2 regions of the Streptomyces sp. NPDC044064 genome follow, and region 1 is predicted to be linked to the other one. Evidence: riboswitches for the same ligand, from Rfam matches in the RefSeq annotation. Region 1 holds a riboswitch; the other holds the start of a gene.

Evidence for each region. Region 1 has a riboswitch for cobalamin ahead of AC07DS_RS18485 (ribonucleoside-diphosphate reductase subunit alpha). Riboswitches for the same ligand answer to the same signal wherever they lie in the genome.
Region 2: another riboswitch for cobalamin. It lies ahead of nicT (Nickel transporter NicT); the one in region 1 lies ahead of AC07DS_RS18485 (ribonucleoside-diphosphate reductase subunit alpha).

What each region holds. Positions count from the first base shown of each region.
Region 1 is NZ_JBWKFN010000010.1:191,024-196,589, reverse strand. Features, by position in the region: gene AC07DS_RS18500 (GntR family transcriptional regulator) at 67-831, shown strand; gene AC07DS_RS18495 (DUF3311 domain-containing protein) at 968-1,234, shown strand; gene mctP (monocarboxylate uptake permease MctP) at 1,231-2,841, shown strand; cobalamin riboswitch at 2,997-3,120, shown strand; gene AC07DS_RS18485 (ribonucleoside-diphosphate reductase subunit alpha) at 3,246-5,566, shown strand, end outside.
Region 2 is NZ_JBWKFN010000004.1:96,223-101,788, forward strand. Features, by position in the region: gene AC07DS_RS08120 (DUF7144 family membrane protein) at 1-9, opposite strand, end outside; gene AC07DS_RS08125 (DUF6445 family protein) at 127-813, opposite strand; gene AC07DS_RS08130 (DUF4142 domain-containing protein) at 1,066-1,818, shown strand; gene AC07DS_RS08135 (glycoside hydrolase family 13 protein) at 1,815-3,461, opposite strand; cobalamin riboswitch at 3,576-3,758, shown strand; gene nicT (Nickel transporter NicT) at 3,788-4,879, shown strand; gene AC07DS_RS08145 (nucleoside hydrolase) at 4,929-5,566, opposite strand, start outside.

The DNA of each region.
Region 1 (5,566 bases):
CACGATGTGAGCCGTGGCCGATGGGATGTCGGTCGCTTTCGGCATCAGGAGCCGGGAAGGCAGAGCATGAGCACCGACGTCGGCAGTGCGGAGAACGAGGCCGGGACGACGGTCCGTACCGCGCGCGTGCCCAAGTACTACCGCTTGAAGAAGCATCTGCTCGACATGACGGAGACGCAGGCGCCGGGCACGCCGGTCCCGCCCGAGCGCACGCTGGCGGCCGAGTTCGACACCTCCCGCACCACCGTCCGCCAGGCCCTGCAGGAGCTCGTCGTCGAGGGCCGCCTCGAGCGCATCCAGGGCAAGGGCACCTTCGTCGCCAAACCGAAGGTCTCGCAGGCGCTGCAACTCACCTCGTACACGGAGGACATGCGGGCCCAGGGCCTGGAGCCCACCTCGCAGCTGCTGGACATCGGCTACATCACGGCCGACGACCGGCTCGCCGAGCTGCTCGACATAACGGCCGGCGGACGGGTGCTGCGCATCGAGCGGCTGCGCATGGCCAACGGTGAGCCGATGGCGATCGAGACCACCCATCTTTCGGCCAAGCGCTTCCCGGCGCTCAGGCGCTCGCTGGTGAAGTACACGTCCCTGTACACCGCCCTCGCCGAGGTCTACGACGTCCATCTCGCCGAGGCCGAGGAGACCATCGAGACCTCCCTGGCCACCCCGCGCGAGGCGGGCCTGCTCGGCACCGACGTGGGCCTGCCGATGCTGATGCTCTCCCGCCACTCCCTGGACCGCGAGGGCAAGCCGGTGGAGTGGGTGCGCTCCGTCTACCGGGGCGACCGGTACAAGTTCGTGGCGAGGCTCAAGCGCCCGCAGGACTGAGGGAAGTTGGCGTCTTCACGCCACAACCTCCAAATCGACATGCCGTTATACGGACGAGGTCTTCCGCTGCCACGACACCGTCACCTAGATTGCCTGCGCATTACACAGGTGATCAACCAGGGGACGGAGCCGTGGCATGTCCGAAACGCCTGAAGTGAGACCACCGGTTGTGACGCCGGCCCGAGTGATCATCGGCCTGTGTCTCGTCGCGCCCTTCGTGGCGATGCTGTGGGTGGGCTCGTACGCCAAGACGGACCCCGCGTTCATCGGGATCCCTTTCTTCTACTGGTACCAGATGCTGTGGGTGCCGGTCTCCACCGTGCTCACGGTGCTCGCGTACAAGCTCTGGCAGCGTGACCAGAGCGCCCGCAGGGCGACTCAGGGCAAGGGGGCGGCGCAGTGAAGAACGGCGTCAACGGCGTCGCGCTCGGCGTCTTCATCTTCTTCTTCCTGGCCGTCACGGTCATGGGCTTCCTGGCCGCCCGCTGGCGCAGGGCCGACGACGAGCACTCCCTGGACGAATGGGGCCTGGGCGGACGGTCGTTCGGTACCTGGGTCACCTGGTTCCTGCTCGGCGGCGACCTGTACACGGCGTACACCTTCGTCGCCGTGCCGGCGGCGATCTACACGGCGGGCGCGGCCGGTTTCTTCGCCGTGCCGTACACCATCCTGGTCTACCCGCTGATCTTCACGTTCCTGCCCCGCCTGTGGTCGGTCTCGCACAAGCACGGCTATGTGACGACCTCGGACTTCGTGCGCGGCCGCTTCGGCTCCAAGGGCCTGTCGCTGGCCGTGGCGCTCACCGGCATCCTCGCGACGATGCCGTACATCGCGCTCCAGCTCGTCGGCATCCAGGCGGTGCTGGACGTGATGGGCGTCGGCGGCGGCGAGAACACCAACTGGTTCGTGAAGGACCTCCCGCTGCTCATCGCCTTCGGTGTGCTGGCCGCCTACACGTACTCGTCGGGCCTGCGCGCGCCCGCGCTGATCGCGTTCGTCAAGGACACGCTGATCTACATCGTCATCGCGGTGGCGATCATCTACATCCCGATCAAGCTGGGCGGGTTCGACGACATCTTCGCCAAGGCCGGCGAGAAGTTCACGAAGGCGGGTGCGGGCGGGCTCGTCCCCGCCCCCGCGGGCCAGTGGACGTATGCCACGCTGGCGCTCGGTTCGGCGCTCGCGCTGTTCATGTACCCGCACTCGATCACCGCGACGCTCTCGTCCAGGAGCCGTGAGGTGATCCGGCGCAACACCACGATCCTGCCGCTGTACTCGCTGATGCTGGGCCTGCTCGCGCTGCTCGGCTTCATGGCGATCGCGGCCGGGGTGAACGTCACCAACGGGCAGTTGGCGATTCCGCAGCTGTTCGAGGACATGTTCCCGGACTGGTTCGCGGGCGTCGCCTTCGCGGCGATCGGCATCGGCGCCCTGGTGCCCGCGGCCATCATGTCCATCGCGGCGGCGAACCTCTTCACCCGCAACATCTACAAGGACTTCATCAGGCCGGACGCCACGCCGAGGCAGGAGGCCCAGGTCTCCAAGCTCGTGTCGCTGCTGGTGAAGGTCGGCGCCCTGGTCTTCGTCCTCACCATGGACAAGACGGTCGCCATCAACTTCCAGCTGCTGGGCGGCATCTGGATCCTGCAGACCTTCCCGTCCCTGGTCGGCGGCCTGTTCACGCGCTGGTTCCACCGCTGGGCGCTGCTCGCCGGCTGGGCGGTCGGCATGGTCTACGGCACCGCCGCCGCGTACGGCGTGGCCTCGCCGACCCAGAAGCACTTCGGCGGCTCCGCCAAGGAGATCCCGGGTATCGGTGAGATCGGCTACATCGGCCTCACGGCCTTCGTCCTGAACGTCGCCGTCACGGTGGTCCTGACCTTCGTCCTGAAGGCTCTCAAGGCCCCTGAGGGCCTCGACGAGACGAGCCCCGCGGACTACACGGCGGACGCGGGCGACGCGGGAGTTCAGGTGGAACTCCCCCCGGCCACGGCGGGCGCCGGGCACTGAGAGGCGCCCCGAAGGGGGCGCGAGCAACCACGATCCACCCGCAGCGGGCCGCCGGCAACAAGCACCACGGCGGCCCGCTGTTGACCCTCTGAAGCCGCCACAACACGCAGCAGACACAACATCTGGGGGTGACACCACAACCCGGCACTAGATGTATGCTCATCCTCGCTGTCGCCGCAGGGGAATCCGGTGCGAATCCGGAACTGTCCCGCAACGGTGTACTTGCGTGTATCCGCACGCCCGTTCAGTCCGAGGACCTGCCGGCAGCGCGCGCCCGGCCGTCCGGTCCGGGTGCCTTGAGACGTCCGGGCCTCGTGGAGTGGGCCGGTGGACGCGACGCCGTGCGCGCTCGTGCTGCCCCCCGCCCTCCGCCAGGCCCTGTGCCGAGCGAGGGAGAGCCCCACGTGACCATCGCGCCAGCCGACCCGGCTTCAGCCGTCCAGGCGACCGCAGCACCGGTGGAGACCGACGGTCCCGGTGCCGCGCTGCTGCGGACCCTGACCGAGCTGACCGCCGACCTCCCCGACGCCGACCCCGGCCGGGTCGCCGCGGCCGCGCTGCGGGGCCGTTCCGCCCGGGCCGACGAGGCGGAGTTGCGCGAGCTGGCCACGGAGGCGGCCGCCGGCCTCATCTCCGAGGACCCTGCCTACTCCCGGCTGGCCGCCCGGCTGCTGACCATCTCGATCCGCGCCGAGGCCGCCTCGCAGGGCGTGACGTCCTTCACCGAGTCCGTCGCCGTGGGCCACCGCGAGGGCCTGGTCGCCGACCGCACGGCGGAGTTCGTACGACTGCACGCCGCGCGTCTCGACACGCTGATCGACGCGGCCGGCGACGACCGCTTCGGCTACTTCGGTCTGCGCACCCTGCACAGCCGCTACCTGCTGCGCCACCCCATCACCCGCAAGGTGATCGAGACGCCCCAGCACTTCATGCTGCGCGTCGCCGCTGGTCTCGCCGAGGACGACACGACCCGCTCCGCCGACGAAGTCGCCGCGCTCTACGGGCTCATGAGCCGCCTCGACTACCTGCCCTCCTCCCCCACGCTCTTCAACTCCGGCACGCGGCACCCGCAGATGTCGTCCTGCTACCTCCTCGACTCACCGCTGGACGAGCTGGACTCCATCTACGACCGCTACCACCAGGTCGCCCGCCTCTCCAAGCACGCCGGCGGCATCGGTCTGTCGTACTCCCGGATCCGCAGCCGCGGTTCGCTGATCCGCGGCACCAACGGACACTCCAACGGCATCGTCCCGTTCCTGAAGACCCTGGACGCCTCGGTGGCCGCCGTGAACCAGGGCGGCCGGCGCAAGGGCGCGGCCGCGGTGTACCTGGAGACCTGGCACTCCGACATCGAGGAGTTCCTGGAGCTGCGCGACAACACCGGCGAGGACGCGCGCCGTACGCACAACCTCAACCTCGCGCACTGGATCCCGGACGAGTTCATGCGCCGGGTGAACGCCGACGAGCAGTGGTCGCTGTTCTCCCCGGCGGACGTGCCGGAGCTGGTCGACCTGTGGGGCGAGGAGTTCGACGCCGCGTACCGCAAGGCGGAGGCGAACGGGCTCGCGAAGAAGACCATCCCGGCCCGCGACCTGTACGGCCGCATGATGCGCACCCTCGCGCAGACCGGCAACGGCTGGATGACCTTCAAGGACGCCGCCAACCGCACCGCCAACCAGACGGCCGAGGCGGGCCACGTCGTCCACTCCTCGAACCTCTGCACGGAGATCCTGGAGGTCACCGACGACGGCGAGACGGCGGTCTGCAACCTGGGTTCGGTCAACCTCGGTGCCTTCGTGCGGGACGGGGACATCGACTGGGAGCGCCTCGACGAGACCGTCCGCACGGCCGTCACCTTCCTCGACCGCGTCGTCGACATCAACTTCTACCCGACCGAGCAGGCGGGCCGCTCCAACGCCAAGTGGCGTCCGGTGGGCCTGGGCGCGATGGGTCTGCAGGACGTCTTCTTCAAGCTGCGCCTGCCCTTCGACTCCGCCGAGGCCAAGGCCCTGTCGACGCGGATCGCCGAGCGGATCATGCTCGCCGCGTACGAGGCCTCCGCCGACCTGGCCGAGCGCAACGGCGCGCTGCCGGCCTGGGAGAAGACCCGCACCGCCCGCGGTGTCCTGCACCCCGACCACTACGACGCCGAACTGACCTGGCCCGAGCGCTGGGCGGCCCTGCGCGAGCGGATCGCCGAGGTCGGCATGCGCAACTCGCTGCTGCTGGCGATCGCCCCGACCGCCACCATCGCGTCCATCGCGGGCGTGTACGAGTGCATCGAGCCGCAGGTCTCCAACCTGTTCAAGCGCGAGACGCTGTCCGGCGAGTTCCTGCAGGTCAACTCCTACCTGGTGCAGGACCTCAAGGAGCTGGGCGTCTGGGACGCGCGCACCCGTGAGGCGCTGCGCGACTCCAACGGCTCGGTGCAGGACTTCGCGTGGATCCCGGCCGACGTGCGGGCGCTGTACCGCACGGCGTGGGAGATCCCGCAGCGCGGCCTGATCGACATGGCCGCTGCCCGCACCCCGTTCCTGGACCAGTCGCAGTCCCTGAACCTGTTCCTGGAGACGCCGACGATCGGCAAGCTCTCCTCGATGTACGCGTACGCCTGGAAGCGGGGCCTGAAGACGACGTACTACCTGCGCTCCCGCCCGGCGACCCGCATCGCGCGCGCCGCCCGGGCGCAGGCCCAGACCCCCATCCCCGTGCAGCAGGCCGCCGA
Region 2 (5,566 bases), on a different contig from region 1:
CTGCGTCATGGCCGTACCTCCGCCGTCGTCCCGAGTCGGTCGTAGGTACGACGATCCGGCCCACCCGGCCCGGAGACCACGGGGGTTGCTCCGTACGGGTGAGCCGGCGGGCCGGGGCGGAACGGCTCAGGCCATCCAGAAGAAGACGGCCGTCATCCGCTTCTGTGCCAGCTCCTTGCCGAAGTAACCGGTCGCGCTGTGCACCAGGTTGGCGTTGTAGAGGAGGAGGCGGTTGTACCGGTGCGGGACGCGGACGTCCTCCTCGAAGGCGTCCGGGGTGACGAACCGGGTGCCGAGGGCCTCGACGAGGTTGTTGTGCGGGGCCTGGACGACGTTGCCGCCGAGCCGGCCGCCGGAGAGGGACTGGCGGAAGAAACTGGTGCCGCAGTCCTTGGGCACCTGCGGGTTGAGGTACAGCACGGCCGCGTACCGGCACAGCGCACGCGAGTCGGTGTGCGGGCGCGGTTCGCTCTCGCCCTCGCCGACCACCTGCACGCAGTTGTGGTTGAGGGTGCCGCCGCCGGGCGCCTGCTGCACCCACAGCTCCCTGGCCCCGGTCGCCTGCTTCACCAGCCGCTCGATGCGGCCGAGTTCACCGGGCTCCAGGCCGGGCATCGCACGCAGTCCGGGCCAGGTCTCCGAGGTGTACGGGTAGCCCTTGACCCAGTCGTCCTTCGCCAGACACCGCTCGCGCACCGCGTCGACGTCCGGCAGGACGTCGTCCAGGACCCAGTAGTCGCGGCCCTTGGTGGGCTTGCGGTAGGGCAGCACGGGCAGTGCGGCGGGCGTTCTCGGGGGTGGCTGTGGGGGCATGCGGCGAATCTAGGACCGCGTTTCCCCTGGCTTCTCCCGAGGAAGAGTCAACTCTCCGGCGGGAAGGTCAACCTTTCACCAACCGCGGTCTTCGGCCCCTCAGGCACGACCGGGACGAATCTTTACCCGAAACCACCGACACAAATGACCTCCGCATCCGTACTGCTGTGCGTCCGAACCGCCTGCAGGCGGATCCACGGCCAGGCAGGAGGCACGGTGCGCATCTCGCGGAACGCGACGGGAACTCTCTTCGTGGGCGGAGCAATGGCCCTGACCCTCGGTGCGCTCGCCTACCCGAGCATGCTGGGTGTCAGCACGGTCTCGAGCTCTCCGGACCGTGTCATCGCCAACACCCAGTGGGGTCCGCTCACCGAGTCCGACCGGGACTTCGTGGTGAAGGTGCGCGCGGCCGGTCTGTGGGAGTACCCGGTGGGGCAGATCGGGCTGCAGAAGGGCACCACCAAGGGCGTCCTCGAGGCCAGCAAGCACCTGATCGACGGGCACTCCGCGCTGGACACCTCCTGCCGCAAGATCGCGCCGATGCTGAACATCACGCTGCCCAACGTGGCGAGCCCCCAGCAGGAGGGCTTCGTCAACACGCTGAAGTCGGACAGCGGCAAGAAGTTCGACACCGACTTCGCCAACATCCTGCGGATGACACATGGTTCGATCTTCAACACCATCGCGAAGATCCGGTCCACCACCAAGAACTCGCTGGTGCGCGCCCTCGCCGACCAGGCCAACAACACCGTGCTCGACCACATCACGGTGATGGAGAAGACCGGTCTGGTCGACTTCGACCAGACCCTCTTCCAGCAGACCACCCCGCCGAAGCTGCCCAGCACGGACCTGACCCCGCCGCCCCCGCCGGCGGGCCAGCCGGAGGTCGTCCTCACGCCGCCGCCGAACGCCACCTCCACCCCGGTGAACATCGACGGCCTCACCGGCGGCAACGGCGGCGGCTCCGGAGGGGCTTCACCCGCCCCCAGCCCGACCGTGGGCTAGGCCAGCCACGCCGTGGTGTCCGGCGGGAGAACGCCCGGCTCCGGGAGCGGGGTGCTGACGAGCAGCACCTCGCCCGGGGGCAGTCGTACCGGCTCCGCGGTGAGGTTGGTGACACAGCGCCAGGTCTCGGTGCGGGCGAAGTCCAGCACCCCGGCAGGGGCACCGGGCGTCCAGGTCAGCGTCTCGCCCTCCAGCAGCTTGCGGCGCAGCCTGAGTGCGGCGCGGTACAGCTCCAGGGTGGAGCCCTCGGCACCGGACTGGGCCTCGACGGCGTATGCCGCGAAGGACGCCGGCTGCGGCAGCCAGGCGACCCCGGACCCGAAGCCGTACGAGGGTCCGGTCGTCGTCCACGGCAGCGGCACCCGGCAGCCGTCGCGGCCCTTGCGGGCATGGCCCGTCTGCTCCCAGACCGGGTCCTGCAACGCCTCGGCGGGCAGCTCGGCGACCTCGGGCAGGCCTAGTTCCTCGCCCTGGTAGACGTACGACGATCCGGGCAGCGCCAGCATCAGCAGGGTCGCGGCCCGGGCCCGGCGCAGGCCCGCCGCCCGTTCGGCCGGCGGCGCCGCGCCGCCGGACAGCAGCCAGGCGTTCTCGTCGGTGCCCGGCGGGAGCACGAGGCGCGAGGCGTGGCGGACGACGTCGTGGTTGGAGAGCACCCAGGTGGCGGAGGCACCGGCGGCCCGGGCCGTCGCCAGTGAGCCGGTGATGACCTGACGGAGTTCGTCCGCGTCCCACCCTGCCTGCAGATACTCGAAGTTGAAGGCCTGGCCGAGTTCGTCCGGGCGGGCGTACAGCGCGCGGCGCGCGTCCGGGACCCAGGCCTCGGCGACCGCGGTGCGCGGCGGGCTGTAGGTGTCGAGGATCTTGCGCCAGTCGCGGTAGATCTCATGGACCTCGTCACGGTCCCAGTAGGGGTGGGTGCCGGGTTCCATCCGCTGCAGGGCCTCCTCGCCCGCGGCGCCCAGACCGCCCAGGTCCCGAAGCGGGTCGGTCAGGTCCTTGGCCAGGCCGTGGGCGACGTCGACGCGGAAGCCGTCGACGCCCCGGTCGGACCAGAAGCGCAGGGTGGTGCGGAAGTCGGCGCGGACCTCCTCGTTCTCCCAGTTCAGGTCGGGCTGTTCGGGCGCGAACAGATGCAGGTACCAGTCGCCGTCGGGGACACGTCGCCAGGCGCTGCCACCGAACACCGACTGCCAGTCGGTGGGCGGGAGTTCACCGGTATCGCCGCGGCCGGGGCGGAAGACGTAGCGTTCGCGGGCCGCGGATCCGGATCCGGCCCGCAGAGCCTCCTGGAACCAGGGGTGCAGGTGCGAGGTGTGGTTCGGGACGATGTCCACGACGACCTTCAGACCGAGCCGGTGGGCCTCGGCGGTCAGCGCGTCGAAGTCGTCGAGGGTGCCGAGGCGCGGGTCGACGTCCCGGTGATCGGCGACGTCGTAGCCGCCGTCGGCGAGTTCGGAGGGGTAGAAGGGGCTGAGCCACAGGGCGTCCACGCCGAGCGTGGCGAGGTGGTCCAGACGCTCGGTGACGCCCCTGAGGTCACCGAGGCCGTCGCCGTCGGCGTCGGCGAAGCTGCGCGGATAGACCTGGTAGATGACGGCCTGGCGCCACCAGTCGGGATTCCTGGAGGAGAGGTCTGGCATACACGGACTCTGTCCACATTGCCCGGAAACGGAACCTCGGCTGTTCGTCCGCCCGGCCGTGTGATCTTCAATACCAGGACAGCTGTGCGGCTTTGCAGGCAAAAGGATCGCCGCCTACGGTGAACGGGCCGTGGTGCTCGGGAAGTCGATGCAAGGTCGACGCGGCCCTCGCCACTGTGATCGGGGAGTTCCCGTTCCGTCCGGCAGCCGCCGGGCCACTGGTCGCAGGACCGGGAAGGCAGGAACGGCGAACGCATGACCCTAAGCCAGGAGACCGGCCACGGCATCTCACGAAGTGATCCACGAGGTGCTGGAGCGTGAACCCGATGGCCGGGATGCCCGATGCCGCTTTCCGCTGGCGACGCGAGGACACGATCAGGACGGCGGGGCTGCTGGCGGTCGTCGCCGCCCTGCACGTCGTCGCGTTCGGCGTGCTCTTCCTGCTCGTCGCTCCCGGGCACTACAAGGTCGGCCGGGACGTCTTCGGCGTCGGCCTCGGCATCACCGCCTACACCCTCGGCATGCGGCATGCCTTCGACGCCGACCACATCGCCGCGATCGACAACACCACCCGCAAGCTGATGGCCGACGGCAGGCGGCCGGTGTCGGTGGGCTTCTGGTTCGCGCTGGGCCACTCCAGCGTCGTGGTGGTGCTGGCCGCGCTGATCGCCGGCGGCACCCGGCTCGCGGGCAAGGTCATGAACGAGCACTCGCGCACCCACCAGGTGCTCGGCTTCCTCGGCACGACCGTCTCGGGCACCTTCCTCTACCTCATCGCCGCCCTCAACCTGGTCGCCCTGGCCGGCATCCTGAGGGTCTTCAGGGCCATGCGGGCGGGGACGTACGACGAGAAGGAGCTCGAACAGCACCTGGATTCCCGGGGCTTCATGAACCGCATCCTCGGCCGCCTCACCAGGTCGATCAGCCGCCCCGGGCAGATGTACCCGCTGGGCTTCCTCTTCGGGCTCGGCTTCGACACGGCCACCGAGGTCACACTGATGGTCATGGCGGGCTCGGGAGCCGCGGCGGGCCTGCCCTGGTACGCGGTCCTCTGCCTCCCCCTCCTCTTCGCCGCCGGGATGAGCCTGTTCGACACCCTCGACGGCACGTTCATGAACTTCGCCTACCAGTGGGCGTTCTCCAACCCCGTCCGCAAGGTCTTCTACAACCTCACCATCACCGGCCTGTCCATCGCCGTCGCCCTCTTCATCGGCACGATCGAGCTGGTCGGCGTCGTGCACGACAAGTTCGCCCTGACCGACGCCGTCACCGGCTGGATCGCCGGGATCGACCTGGACAGCGTCGGCTACCTCATCGTGGGCCTGTTCGTGGTGGTGTGGGCGGCGGCGCTGGCGTACTGGCGGTACGCGCGGGTGGAGGAACGGTGGGCGGCCCGGGTGCCGGCGGCCTCCGACTGAGGCCGGACGTCCCGCCGGCCCGGCCGGTGTCCGCCCCGCCGGACCTGCCCTAGCGGCGCGCCACCGTCTCCAGGTACAGCTTCACGTACCGCTCCACGTCCACCGCCAACGCCACGTCCACCAGCGCCTGTTCGCGTGCACCGCCGTGGATCTCGGACTCGCCGGGACGGGCGCGGCGGTCGACGATCGTCTGACCGCGGGTCGGGCCGGGGGCCAGGCTGACCTCGACGGGCAGCAGCCGGGTGGTGATGCCGGCCGGGTCCGCGACCGCGCACACCGCGCCCGCGTCACCGAGCCCGCCGGCCGGGTCGTCGCCGTCGGGGTCGGGTGCGGACGGGCGGTGGGCCAGCAGCTCACCGGCCAGCCGGGTGCCCGGCTCCCTGCTCTCCCGCAGCCGCCGTACGTCCGTGCCCGGTACGACGACCTGGGTGAACACGTCGAGTCCGTACATGGTGATCGGCACCCCCGCGGTGAGCAGGACCGCCGCCGCCTCCGGGTCGTGCCAGACGTTGAACTCGGCGACCGGCGTGGCGTTCCCGGTGGCGACCGCGCCGCCCATGAACACGATCCGCTCGATGTTCCGGGTCACCTCCGGATGGGTGCGCAGCAGGAGCGCGATGTTGGTGAGCGGTGCGGTCGGGATCAGGGTGACCGGCGTCGGGGAGCCCAGGATCTCGCGGTACAGGA